2 regions of the Hymenobacter monticola genome follow, and region 1 is predicted to be linked to the other one. Evidence: riboswitches for the same ligand, from Rfam matches in the RefSeq annotation. Region 1 holds a riboswitch; the other holds the start of a gene.
What was found. A riboswitch is a leader RNA that binds a small molecule or an ion and turns the genes downstream of it on or off. The one in region 1 is predicted to bind cobalamin.

Region 1 (5,931 bases):
CACTCGGTGAGGTAGCCCCGGGTGGCCGAAGTCGAGGTGAAGTAGCGGGGCTGGTCGACGCCGCTGATGGTGCCGGCCGTTTTGAAATCGGGCAGGGTCACGACTTCCACCTTCTTGGATGCATTCACCACCACATAGCCCTTGTTGCCTTGCACGCCCATGTGCTGCACCACGTCGCCCAGCGGCGCGCCGTTGTTGGCGCTGCCAAACAAATCCAGGCCCGTCAGGGCTTTGGCGCCCCGGTTGAAGCCGCTCACCGCGCCGTCTTTCGCGCCAAACTGGCCTTCACTGAGAATGAACACATCGGGCGAGGGGGCCGGCGTTTCTTTTTTGTCGGGGCTACAGGCCGCCAGCAGGGCCAGGCCGGTGAGGAAGGGAATTAGTTGTTTTTTCATGCGAAAAAGCGCCGGCGGCTGCCGGCCAGGAATTAGTAAGAGAGTTTAGAAATAAGGGAAAACATCCGAGCTAGCGCCAGCTCAGGCGCAGGCTGGCACCGAGGGCCCGCGGCGGCGCCGGCCGGCCGGGGTAACTGAAATACCTTTGGTTGAGCAGGTTGGTGGCTTGCAGCAGCAGCAGCACGCTAGTACCGGCGGGGCCGGCAATGCTGCGCCCCAGCGTGGCGCCCAGCAGCGCAGTGCCCGGCAAAAAATCGACGCCCGACGCATTGATGTAGCGGTAACTGGTGAAAACCAGCGTCGTGCTCAGCAGCCAGGCCCGCCAGTGCTGGTCAGTGCTGAGGCTGGCCTGGTGCAGCGGCACGTAAGCCAGCTGCACGCCCACGGGGTCAGAGTCGGCCGCGGCGCCCTGGGTTTTGCGGGTGTCGGTGTAGTGGTAGGCTGCTTGCATCCGGCCGGTGTAGCGGCCTTGGCGCAGGCGCAGGGCGGTGCTGGCTTCCAGGCCCTGGCTGCGCACGCGGCGCAGGTTGCGCGGGCTCCAGATGCCGGTGCCGGCGCCGGGCAGCCACTGCACCCAGTCGTCCACGTCTTGCCGGAAAGCCGTCAGCTCGCTCTCCAGCGCCCAGCGGCGGCCCCAGGCGCGGCGGTGGCGCAGGCCGCCCTCGTAGCCCACGCCCGACTCGGGGCGCAGCTCGGGGTTGCCGCCGGGCAGCCAGTATCGTTCGTTCAGGGTGGGGGCGCGGTAGCTGCGGGCGGCGCTGGCTTTCAGCGTGAGCACCTGAGCGGCCGAATCAGGCGCACCCAGCAGGTCCCATTCCAGCCCCAGGGTGGGCGTGAGCGGAGCCAAGCCAGCGGGCAGCACTGCCTGGCGCAGGTTGGCTGAAAGGCGCAGGGCGGGGCGCGGGTCGTAGCGCAAGAGGGCGAAAGCGGCCGCGCGGTTTTCACCGATTGCGACGGTGCCGTAGCCGTCTACCTGGGCGGCGAAGTGCTGCGCTTCGGCCCCCAGGCGCAGGCTGCCCCGCGCGCCCAGAGCAGTGGTGTGCTCGGCCTGGGCCTGGGTGGTGCGCACGCGGGAGTTGCTGGGAGCGCCGCCGTCGCGGTAGTTAATTATATCTTCAAACCAAGCCCCGCGCACGGTCCACTGCTGGCGCGCGCCCACGTGGCGGTAGCCCAGCGTGAGGCGGCGACTTTGGTCGCGCTCGCGGGCCTGGGTGCCCGCAATGCCCACACCCGACTGGATTTCGCGGTCTGCGTCGGTCAGCCAGGCGGCGGCGGTTAGCTCACCGGCTTGGCCCACGCGCCAGGCCACGTCGGGGCTCAGGCTCCACTGGTGGCGCAGGGCGGCGTTTTGCAAGGTGTAGCGCACGGTGCCGCGGGCCTCCTGCTGCAGGTAGGAGTAGTTGTTCTGGGCCTCGCGGTAGCTGGCGGCCACGCGCACGGCCACACTGGGGGTGGCGGTGCGGGCCTCCACGCTGCCACCGGCCAGGCCGAAGCTGCCGGCATCGGCCTGCACGCTGCCGCGCAGGCCGGGCCGCCAGTCGGGGGCCGAGTTGAGCAGCACGGCGCCGCCCACGGCCCCGCTGCCATAGAGGGCGGCGGCCGGGCCGGGCTGAATGGCCACGCTGGTGCCGGCGCCCACGGTCAGCAGCGAGAAGTCGTTCTGGCCCAGCGTGGGCAGCATGATGTTCAGCCCGTTCCAGAGCACGGCCGTGTGCTGGGCCGAGGTGCCGCGCAGGGCAATGGTGGCCAGCTGCCCCGGGCCGTAGTATTTAAGAGCCAGCGGGGTGCGGGCCTGCAGCACGTCGGCCAGGTTGCTGCCGCGGTACTGCGCCAGCGTGGCCGAATCGAGCTCCAGGCGGGTGCTGCCCACAGCGAAGCGCTCGGGGCCCACGGCGCGCACCTGCACCTCGGCCAGCCGATGCCGCCGCTGGCTGAGGCGGGCCGAATCGGGCGGCGCGGTCTGGGCCTGGGCGGCGCCGGCTAGCAGGCACAGCAGGGCCACTCGCCGTAGCGAGGCCGGATGCAGGGAAGTAAAACGCAGCAGAATCAAATTCTCAATCAAGAAAATTCGATTCAAAATCCGGCGCCAACCAACTGCCATCAGCAGCCAGCTACCGTCAGACCGAGGCCGAAAAACAGGGGTACTCTGGCCGCCCGAAGGTGGCCACTGTTCTCTTTCTCCATTCGTCCTCCGCGAATGCTGAACCTATGAGTGCTCGGGCAGGTCTCCTGGCTTGCTCCGCCGAGCGGGCCGCCTTCCCATTTTGTTACTTGATAATCAAGCAACAAACAGTGGCATTGTGGCCCGCTCCGATGTGAAGCGTACAGTTGCGGGGACAGCTCCGGCTTCGAACCGGATTCCCTTTTCAGCCGCGCCCCAAGGCTGGGGGTTGGCACCAAAGCAGGGCAAAGGTACGGACGTAGCGTGGACTCTGCGAGTCCGCGCCTTGTCGAACATTCTGGAGTGCGCGGACTCGCAGAGTCCACGCTACAGATTTAACGGCGGAAGGTGAGGCCGACGAAGTACTCGTGGTCGGTCAGTCGGTTCAGGGCCAGGTGGGTGCCGAGGTCGAGCTGCAGGTTGGGCGTCACCTTGAAAATGGGGGCAATGTTGGCGGAGGTCTGCCAACGGCGCTGCTCGGTGTTCCACATGGCCACGGCTTCGGTCACGAGGCCTACTTTCTCCGTTAAATCATACTCCAAGGCCATCGAGGGCACGAAGCGCACGTAGCGCTGGTTGGTTTCCCGGTCGTATTTCAGGTCGGCTTCCACCTGCGCTTCAAGGTTGGCCTTGTCGCTCAGCTCCAGGTCGATGGGCAGTACCACGCCGTATTCGGCGGCGCCGTCGCCCACGTTGCCGCCACTGGGCAGGCGCACGTAGCCGATGACGGACATGGCGAATTTGCCCAGCTGGTCGTCGCCCACAAAGTTGTGTTTCACGCGCACGGTCACGTCGCCGAAGCCGGCGTGGCGCTCCTGCCAGTCGTCGGCGTCTGAAGGCCGCTGCTTGGCCACGCTGTAGAGCGGCAATTCCAGCTGCAGGTCGGTGCGGCGGCTCAGGCCGAGCTTGAGCATGGAGTAGGCCAAATGCAGCTCGCGGTTTTTGCCGTCGTTGCCCGAGCCGCTGTTGATGAGCCGTAGCGCGTCCATCTCAAGCTGGAAGTGGCCGGCATCAACTGTGAAAGGGCTTTCGGTCACGCCGGGGCGGTCGGGCTGCAGCTCGCGCAGGCGGTTGCGCGGCACGGGCTTGCGCCAGCTGAAGTGGGCGGAGTCGTAGGGTGAAGTTTTGGCCGGGGCCTGCGCCAAGGTGAGCGAAGGCAATAGCAGTAAGGAGAGAAAAAAGCGCTTCATGGGGCCCTCTACGCAGAAAACCAGCCACGGTGGCATTGGCCGAATACTATATATCAACTCAAGCCCAACGGTCCGATAAGCTACTAAAACGGCACCAGTACCTTCACCCCCACGTTGCGCCCTGGATTATAAATGCCGCTGCGGCCGTTGGGCGAACTGGCGTAGTATTCAAAGTACTTCAACCGGTTGAGGTGGGCCTGGTATGCGGTGTCGAACAAGTTATCGACCTGCACAATGAATTGGGCCACGGCCCGCCCCGCGCGGTTGGTGTAGGTGGTGCCGGCGCCGAGGCCCAGCAGCACGTAGCCCGGCGTGGCGGTTTCGGTGTTGTCGAGGGCGTAGAAGCGGTTTTGGCGAGCGCTGCCATCCAACTGGAGGCGGCCATAGGTGCCGGTGAAACGGCCGGCGCGGGCCGGCGCGGTGGCGCGCAGCTCGGTGCGGCCGCGCAGTGGCGGAATGAGCGGCAGGTAGCGAGCAGCCTCTATTTGATGGTCGGGCAGGTTGGTTTGGGAGCTTTCGCCGGTTACGAAGGCCGCGCTGCTGCTCCAGGCCAGCCAGGGCAGGGCCGCGGGGCGCCAGTTCAGGCTGGCTTCCAGGCCGTAGAGGCGGGCGGCGGCTTGTTGAAACTGGTAGGTGGTGTTGCCGGGCACAATGACCACCGGCTGGCCGCTGGCGTCCTGCAAACGGGCCTGGTAGATGAAGTTCTGCACGTAGTTGTGAAACACTTCCACCGAGGCGTCCACCTCGGCCTGGTGCCAGAGCACGCCCACGTCCTGCTGCCAGCTGAATTCGGGCTCGAAGCCCCGGTTGCCGAGGTACACGATGTGGGCGCCGGGGTCGAGGCCGTTGGAGCCAATTTCGGGGATGTTGGGGGCGCGGTAGCCGCGGGCCAGGTTGGCGCGCAGCGTGAGCTGCTCGGTAGCCACGTAGCTCGCCCCCGCGCTGGCCGACCACCCCTGGTAGCGCCGCCGAAACGCCGGAAACGGCAGCGCCGCATCAGGCTGGGCCGGCCCAGCCGCTTGGTCGAACCCCGTGGCTGGGTTGGAGGCTACGTGAAAGTCGGCCCAGTTCACCAGCCGCGTGTCGTAGCGCAGCCCGCCGCTGACTTCCAGCTTGCCCAAGGGCTTTTTCAGCAACACAAAGCCACCCGCATCCAGCAAATTATAATTGGGAATGGGAAAGTCGGTGGCGTTGAGGTGGCGGTTGAGCTGGCCCATGCCGTTGCTGCCCACGCTCATTTCCAGCCCCTGCCAGGTGGGCAGGTGGTAGCGCACGTCGTAGGTGAAGGTGCTGAGGCGCAGAGCCAGGCCCGGCTGGGACGGCGCGGTGGGGTGGTTGAACTCCTCCCGCTGGTTTTGCTGGGCGCCCAGCAGTAGGTGTAGCTCACCGCCGCCCAGCGCCACCTGCGTTTTGGTGAACACACGGTAGTGCCGGATGCGCTGGTGCAGCGGGCCAATGGCGTAGCTGCGCAACTCATTATCTGTTACCAGAGGCCGGTTCTTGATATCATCGAGCCCGCTTTCCGCCACCTGCCGCGTGAAGCGGCGGCTCAGCGAATCGCGGCTGCCGTCGGGTATTTCCTGCTGGTTATCATAAAGCGTGAGGTACCAGTGCGAGCTGCCCCAGGCTTTGCGCACGCCCGCCATGCCCGTTAGCGTCAACTCCCGGAAACCGGTGTTGTACACTAGGCCGTCCACGCCATTGCGGTAGTCGCGCGCCAGGCGGTGGCTGGCCCGGAAGCTGGTTTGAAAGCCGTTTTTTTGATAGTTCAGCCCCAGCGAATTGCCTACTAAGCCATTGTTCGACTGGTATTCGGCCAGCGCCTCGCCGCGCAGCTGCCCTTCAGGGCCGCTAGGCAGGGCGGGCAGCAGGTTCACTACGCCGGCCACCGCATCAGAGCCGTAGAGCAGGCTGGCGGGGCCTTTCACCACCTCCACGCGCTCGATGTCGTAGCCGTCCACCTCCACGCCGTGCTCGTCGCCCCACTGCTGGCCTTCCTGGCGCAGGCCATTGTAGAGCGTGAGCACACGGTTGTAGCCCAGCCCGCGAATGAAGGGTTTCGACACGTTGGGGCCGGTGGTCACGGCGCTCAGGCCCGGAATGCCGCGCACGGCCGCGTCGATGACGTTGGTATTGGCGTTGAGGCTGATTTCGCGGCGGCTCAGGGTGGCAATGGGCACAGGGC
Region 2 (5,931 bases), 370 kb from region 1:
CGCCGGCTACACCGTGCGTCAGGACAGCGGCGTCGACCCCGACCAGCCCATTTTTGTGCGGCCCGATAAAGAGCTGCTGGGGCTGGGGGCCATTGCCTTCTGCGCGCTCATTTGCGAGGGGGCCATGTTCGATTGGAGCGGGGTGTACTTCAAGAAAGTCATCCAGGCCGATAAAGCCTGGGTGGGGGCGGGCTACACGGCTTTCATGAGCACCATGGCGGCCGGGCGCTTCGGGGCCGACTGGCTGGCGGCGCGCCTCGGCCCGAAGCGCGTGATTCAGCTCTGCGGGTTGCTCACGGCCACGGGGCTCAGCATTGCGGTGCTGCTGCCGGTGCTGCCGGCGGCGCTGCTGGGCTTTTTGCTGGTGGGCTTTGGCACGTCGGCAGTGGTCCCGTTGGTGTACTCGGCGGCGGGCCGGTCCACGCACATGTCGGCGGGCATGGCGCTGGCGGCGGTGTCCACCATCGGTTTCTTCGGCTTTCTGCTGGGGCCGCCCATTATCGGGTTTGTGGCCGGGGCCACGAGCTTGCGCGTGTCGTTCGCCTTCATTGCCTTCATGGGGCTGTGCGTGTCGGCGGTAGCGGGCCGGGTGCGGGTGTAGGAAAGTAGGAAATGAAAAAGACCGGTCATGCTGAGCGCAGTCGAAGCATCTCTGCCGCACCAGTAATTCTAACATTTAGGTTACTTGCGCGGTAGAGATGCTTCGACTGCGCTCAGCATGACCGGTCTACTAATCAGCCCACAGCCTTACGCCTAATTCAATGCCCGAAAACCCCACCGCCACCAAATACACCTGGGACGCCATGCCCAAGGAGCAGGTGACCGAGCAGCTCTCGCGTCGCCTCATCACCGGCGACAAGATGATGCTGGCCCACGTCTACCTCAAGAAAGGCTGCATCGTGCCCCTGCACCAACATGAGAATGAGCAGATAACCTACATTCTGGAAGGCGCGCTGCGCTTCTGGATTGGCTCCGAAGATGCCGAGCCCATTGTGGTAGGCGTGGGCGAAGTGCTGCACATCCCCGGCAACGTGCCCCACAAGGCCGAAGCCCTCGAAGACACGCTGGACGTGGATATCTTCAGCCCGCCCCGCCAGGACTGGCTCGACAAATCGGACGACTACCTGCGCCAGAAATAAGCCCATGGACCTCGGACTGAAAGGCAAAGTGGCCCTGGTGGCCGCCTCCAGCAAGGGCCTGGGCCGCGCCGTGGCCGAAGAGTTGGCCGCCGAAGGGGCCTCGCTGGTGCTCTGCGCGCGGGGCGAAGAAGCCCTGCGCGAAACCTGCGCGGCCATTGAGCAAAGCGCCGGCGTGCCAGTACTGGGCCTGGTGGCCGATGTGGCCAACCCCGCCGACGTAGCCCGCCTGATGCAGGCTGCACAGGCGCGCTTCGGCCGCATCGACATCCTCGTAACCAACGCCGGCGGTCCACCCGCCGGCACCTTCGATACGCTGAACGCTGACCAGTGGCAGGCTGCCACGCAGCTGCTCCTCACGAGCGTGGTGGAGCTGACGCGCGCCGTGCTACCCGGCATGAAGGCACGTGGCTGGGGCCGCATCCTGAACATCACCTCCATCTCGGTGAAGCAGCCGGTGGAAAACCTGATGCTCTCCAACAGCCTGCGCGCGGCCGTGACCGGCATGGCCCGCACCCTTGCCACCGAAGTAGCCGCCGAAGGCATCACGGTGAATAACATCCTGCCCGGCTACACGCGCACCGAGCGGGTAGTGGGGCTAGCCGATGCCACGGCCGCCAAAGAAGGCATTTCGGCCGCCGATGCTACGGCGCGCTGGGAAAACCAGATTCCAATGCGACGGCTGGGCGAGCCGCGGGAGTTTGCCGCGCTGGCCGCGTTTCTGTGCTCGGAGCGGGCCAGCTACATCACCGGCACCTCCATTCCGGTGGACGGCGGCTGGATTCGCGGGCTGCTGTAGAATGCTCAGGATGACAGGCGAAATGGTATTCACCACTTATTACTCCGCCCGCGCCGTACCTTCGCCCCGTTGGTTCTCGGTTTGAATTCCTTCAATCAGCGGACGGTTTTTCACCCGGGCTTCGGCCGGGGTAAAGATTAAAAGGGAATCGGGTGCAACTCCCGAACAGACGCGCTACTGTGAGTTTTCCGGCCGCCAAGGGGCCGGAGCAGGCGGCCCCACTCATGCCCATTGGCCGTGCGCAAGCAGGCCGAGAAGGGCGGGGCCAGCCCGAAACAAGTCAGGAGACCTGCCGGCCGCCGAGTGATGCTGCCCTCGCGCTATGGGGCTGGCATCGGCGGTGCGGTGCCGCTGCGCTTTGGGCGTGGCCGGGGCAGCGTGCGGCCGGTGGCAGGCTTATGGATAGGGGGCTTGAGCGCAAACGGAGGCCATTTCTCACCTTTTCTCCCGTTGCCTCATGCTCCTGGCCGACCGCATTGCCCGCGCCGAAACGCGCATCTTCAAAGCCGTGTTTCCGAACACCACCAACCATTACGATACGCTATTCGGCGGCACCACGCTGCTGCTCATGGACGAAGTGGCCTTCATCGCCGCCACCCGTTTCTCGCGCCTGAAAATGGTGACGGTTTCGTCCGAACGGGTCGATTTCACGCACCCCATTCCCGGCGGCTCGCTGGTGGAGCTGGTGGCCAGCATCGAGCACGTGGGCCGCACCAGCCTCAAGGTGCGCGTCGAGTTATTTGTGGAGCAGATGTACTCCGAAGACCGCCACAAAGCCGTAACCGGCCTGTTCACCTTCGTGGCCGTGGATGAGCACAAGCGGCCGGTTCGCATCCTGCCCGAAGAAGCCGCCGTGGAGCCAACGCCGGCAGCGCCTTATGCGGCCCCGTAGCCGGCCTTCCTGACTTGGGAAGGCGGCTAGTGTTTCCCCAGTCCCACCCAGCCGCGCTGCTGGGCGTAGTAGATGGCCGTGCCTACCACCAGCCCCACAAGGTAGCCGTAGGGCAGCCCCGCGCAGAGCAGACCCACCAGCAGCGCCACCAGCAGGTCGGGGCGCTGGCTGCTCACGTCGCGCAGCAGCGTGGCCAGCGATAGCGCCTCAAACAGCAGCAGCACCCCCAGCACCGGCAGCGGAAAAATCTGCACCACATCGGCAAAGCCCTGGCTGAAAAACAGTCCCATCACCAGGAAAATGCCGCCGTAGATAACCACCGAGCCGCCCGTGCGCGCCCCAAACGCGTAGTGCCCCACCATGCCGCCCGAGCCGTGGCACACCGGAAAGCCGCCGAAAAACGGATTCGCCAGGTTCATTAGGGCATAGGTAAAGCTGATTTTTTTGATGGTGAGCGGCGCCCGCTCCGGAAATAAATCATGCGCCACTTGCTTGGTGGCGAGGATGGAGTTGCCGAGCGACAGCGGAATCTGGGGCAGCGCCAGCAGCACGGCGCCGGTGAGGATATCGGCCCGCTGGGGCAGGTGCCAGGCGGGCAGATGCAGGCCCACGGCTTTCCGGGCCGTGTCCAAATCGAGCTTGAAAACCAGCGCATAGGCCACGCCCAGGGCAATGACCACCAGCGCCGCCGGCCAGCGCCGGTTGCCAAACAGCACCACCGTGACCACGAAGGACGCCGCCGCTAGCGCGTAGCCGGCCGCGCCGTCGGCGCCCACGTACTTGGTGAGGGCCAGCGTGGCCAACTGCAGGGCCAGCCCAAACTGAATGCCGCGCACCACCGCCTTGGGCACCAACCGCGCCAGCGCATCAATCAGCCCGGTTACGGACAGGAAAAACATGCTGACGCCAATGGCCAGCCCGCCCCCAAAAATGACCCTGCCCGGCAGCTTTTGGGCAATGACCAGCGCCGCAAACGCCTTGAGCGGCTGCACGGGCATGGGCATGCGGTACCACAGCCCGGTGAGCACCTGCATCAACCCAAACAGAATGAGCACGCTCGCGCTGTCGATTTCTGAAGCCGCGATGACGCCGATGAGCAGCGGCAGGTCGGTGCCCAGGTCGCCAAAGGCACCGGCCACCTCGTTGCGGTCGAAGCGGATGGGCGGGCGCGTGGGGGCGGGGGGCGGGAGGGTTGGTTGCATCGGGGCAAAGGTGCGGCTTTAGAACGTGTACCCCGAAGCTCCGTTTCGGTTCGGCGGAGGTTTTTCAACAATTCCGCTGGGCCGAAGCGGAGCTTCGGGGTACACGTTCTACTTTCTGTTTTTGAGCAGGCGCGCCATTTCGCTGGCCTGCTCGGCGGCCTCGCCCAGGTATTCGCCGCTGGTGTAGCCCCGGCGGAAGCGTAGCGGCTTGAGGCGCTTGCCCAGCGCCTCCACGGCCATTTCGTGGTCGAGGGCGCCTTCGTGGTGAGCCAGGAAAACGGTGGCCACGCCGTTGCCAATGAAGTTGGTGATGCTGCGCGCCTCCGACATAAACCGGTCGACGCCCAGCAGCAGGGCCAGGCCTTCCACCGGAATCACCTTCATGGCCGTGAGCGTGCTGGCCAGCACCACAAAGCCGCTGCCCGCCACGCCCGCCGCGCCCTTGCTGGTCACCATCAGAATGCCCATCATGGTCAGAATCTGGGCGCCGGAGAGGTCGACGTGAAAGACCTGCGCCAGAAATAAAGTCGACAGCGACAGGTAAATGGTAGTGCCGTCGAGGTTGAAGGAATATCCCGTGGGCACCACCAGCCCCACCACCGGCTGGGCGCAGCCCATGCGCTCCAGCTTTTCCATGAGGCCCGGCAGGCCGGCTTCCGACGACGAGGTGCCCAGCACAATCAGCAGCTCGGCCTTGAGGTATTTCAGAAAAGACCACATGCCCACGTTGCAGGAGCGCAGAATGGCCCCGAGCACCAGAAACACGAACACGCCCATGGTCAGATACACCGTCGCCATCAGCTTGCCCAGCGGCAGCAGCGTGGCAATGCCGTATTTGCCGATGGTGAACGCCATGCCCCCAAACGCGCCAATGGGCGCCAGCAGCATCACCAGGTGCAGCCCGCGGAAAACGTATTTCGAGGCTTCTTTCAGAAAGTGAATGATGGGCTTGCGGCCGGCGTACTTGCTGAGCGTAATGCCGAGCACAATGGCCACAAGCAGAACTTGCAGCGTCAGGTTATCGGCTAGAAAGTGGCCCCACGAAAACTCCGTGGCCCGTTTGGTGAACTCGTCTACCTTTCCCGTATCGAGCCGCCCGGTGCTCACGCCCGCGCCGGGCCGCACCAGCGCCGCCACGCCCACCCCAATGAGCAGCGCCAGCGTGGTCACGATTTCGAAGTACAGCAGCGCCTTGCCGCCAATGCGCCCCACCTTCTTCAAATCGCCCATGGTGCTGATGCCAAGCGTGATGGTGAGGAAAATAATCGGGTTGATGAACAGCTTCACTACGTCGATGAACCGCTTGCCCAGCGACTCCATCTGCACCGCCTTGGCGGGCGCAAGGTGCCCCAGCAGCGCCCCCGCCACAATGGCCAGCAGTACCCAGAAGGTGAGGTTGCGGGTGAGTTTCTTGATTTTCATGGGCAGCGGAAGGAGCGAGGGAAAGGAGGCGGATGGTTTCGCAAGAACGTCAAGCCACCAAGAACGTCCGTTCGGAAGCACGTCATGCAGGGCGCAGCGAAGCATCTTGCCCGCCACCGCTAATCCTTTCGTTGGACGATTGGTTTACTGAAAGCGGCCAAGATGCTTCGCTGCGCCCTGCATGACGTTCCAGATTTCTGTTTCGCCCGCCCATGAACCCCGCCATTCTGCTTCCCGCCGCCAGCTACGAATTTGTCACCATTCAAAAAGTAAGCGGCGCCGGCCCGCCCGTGTCCGCCTCCGACCAGCTGGCCGCTGAGGAGCCGCTGGAAATCCGCGTTGGTTACGAAGCCGAGGGCCAGCGTGAGCACCGCACCCTGTCCGTGACCATGCGCACGCCCGGCCACGACGAGGAGCTGGCCGCCGGCTTTCTACTCACCGAAGGCCTGATTCACGCCCAGTCCGACCTGCTCGGCGTCA

Region 2: linked by a shared signal. The riboswitch ahead of MTP16_RS03400 (acyl-CoA thioesterase) and the one ahead of MTP16_RS04940 (TonB-dependent receptor plug domain-containing protein) in region 1 are both predicted to bind cobalamin.

What each region holds. Positions count from the first base shown of each region.
Region 1 is NZ_CP094534.1:1,132,597-1,138,527, forward strand. It holds gene MTP16_RS04935 (DUF5074 domain-containing protein) at 1-395, opposite strand, end outside; gene MTP16_RS04940 (TonB-dependent receptor plug domain-containing protein) at 466-2,457, opposite strand; cobalamin riboswitch at 2,598-2,811, opposite strand; gene MTP16_RS04945 (transporter) at 2,892-3,746, opposite strand; gene MTP16_RS04950 (TonB-dependent receptor) at 3,830-5,931, opposite strand, start outside.
Region 2 is NZ_CP094534.1:759,638-765,568, reverse strand. It holds gene MTP16_RS03415 (MFS transporter) at 1-601, shown strand, start outside; gene MTP16_RS03410 (cupin domain-containing protein) at 762-1,139, shown strand; gene MTP16_RS03405 (SDR family oxidoreductase) at 1,144-1,935, shown strand; cobalamin riboswitch at 2,022-2,246, shown strand; gene MTP16_RS03400 (acyl-CoA thioesterase) at 2,393-2,827, shown strand; gene MTP16_RS03395 (putative sulfate/molybdate transporter) at 2,854-4,029, opposite strand; gene MTP16_RS03390 (cation:dicarboxylate symporter family transporter) at 4,138-5,445, opposite strand; gene fdhD (formate dehydrogenase accessory sulfurtransferase FdhD) at 5,664-5,931, shown strand, end outside.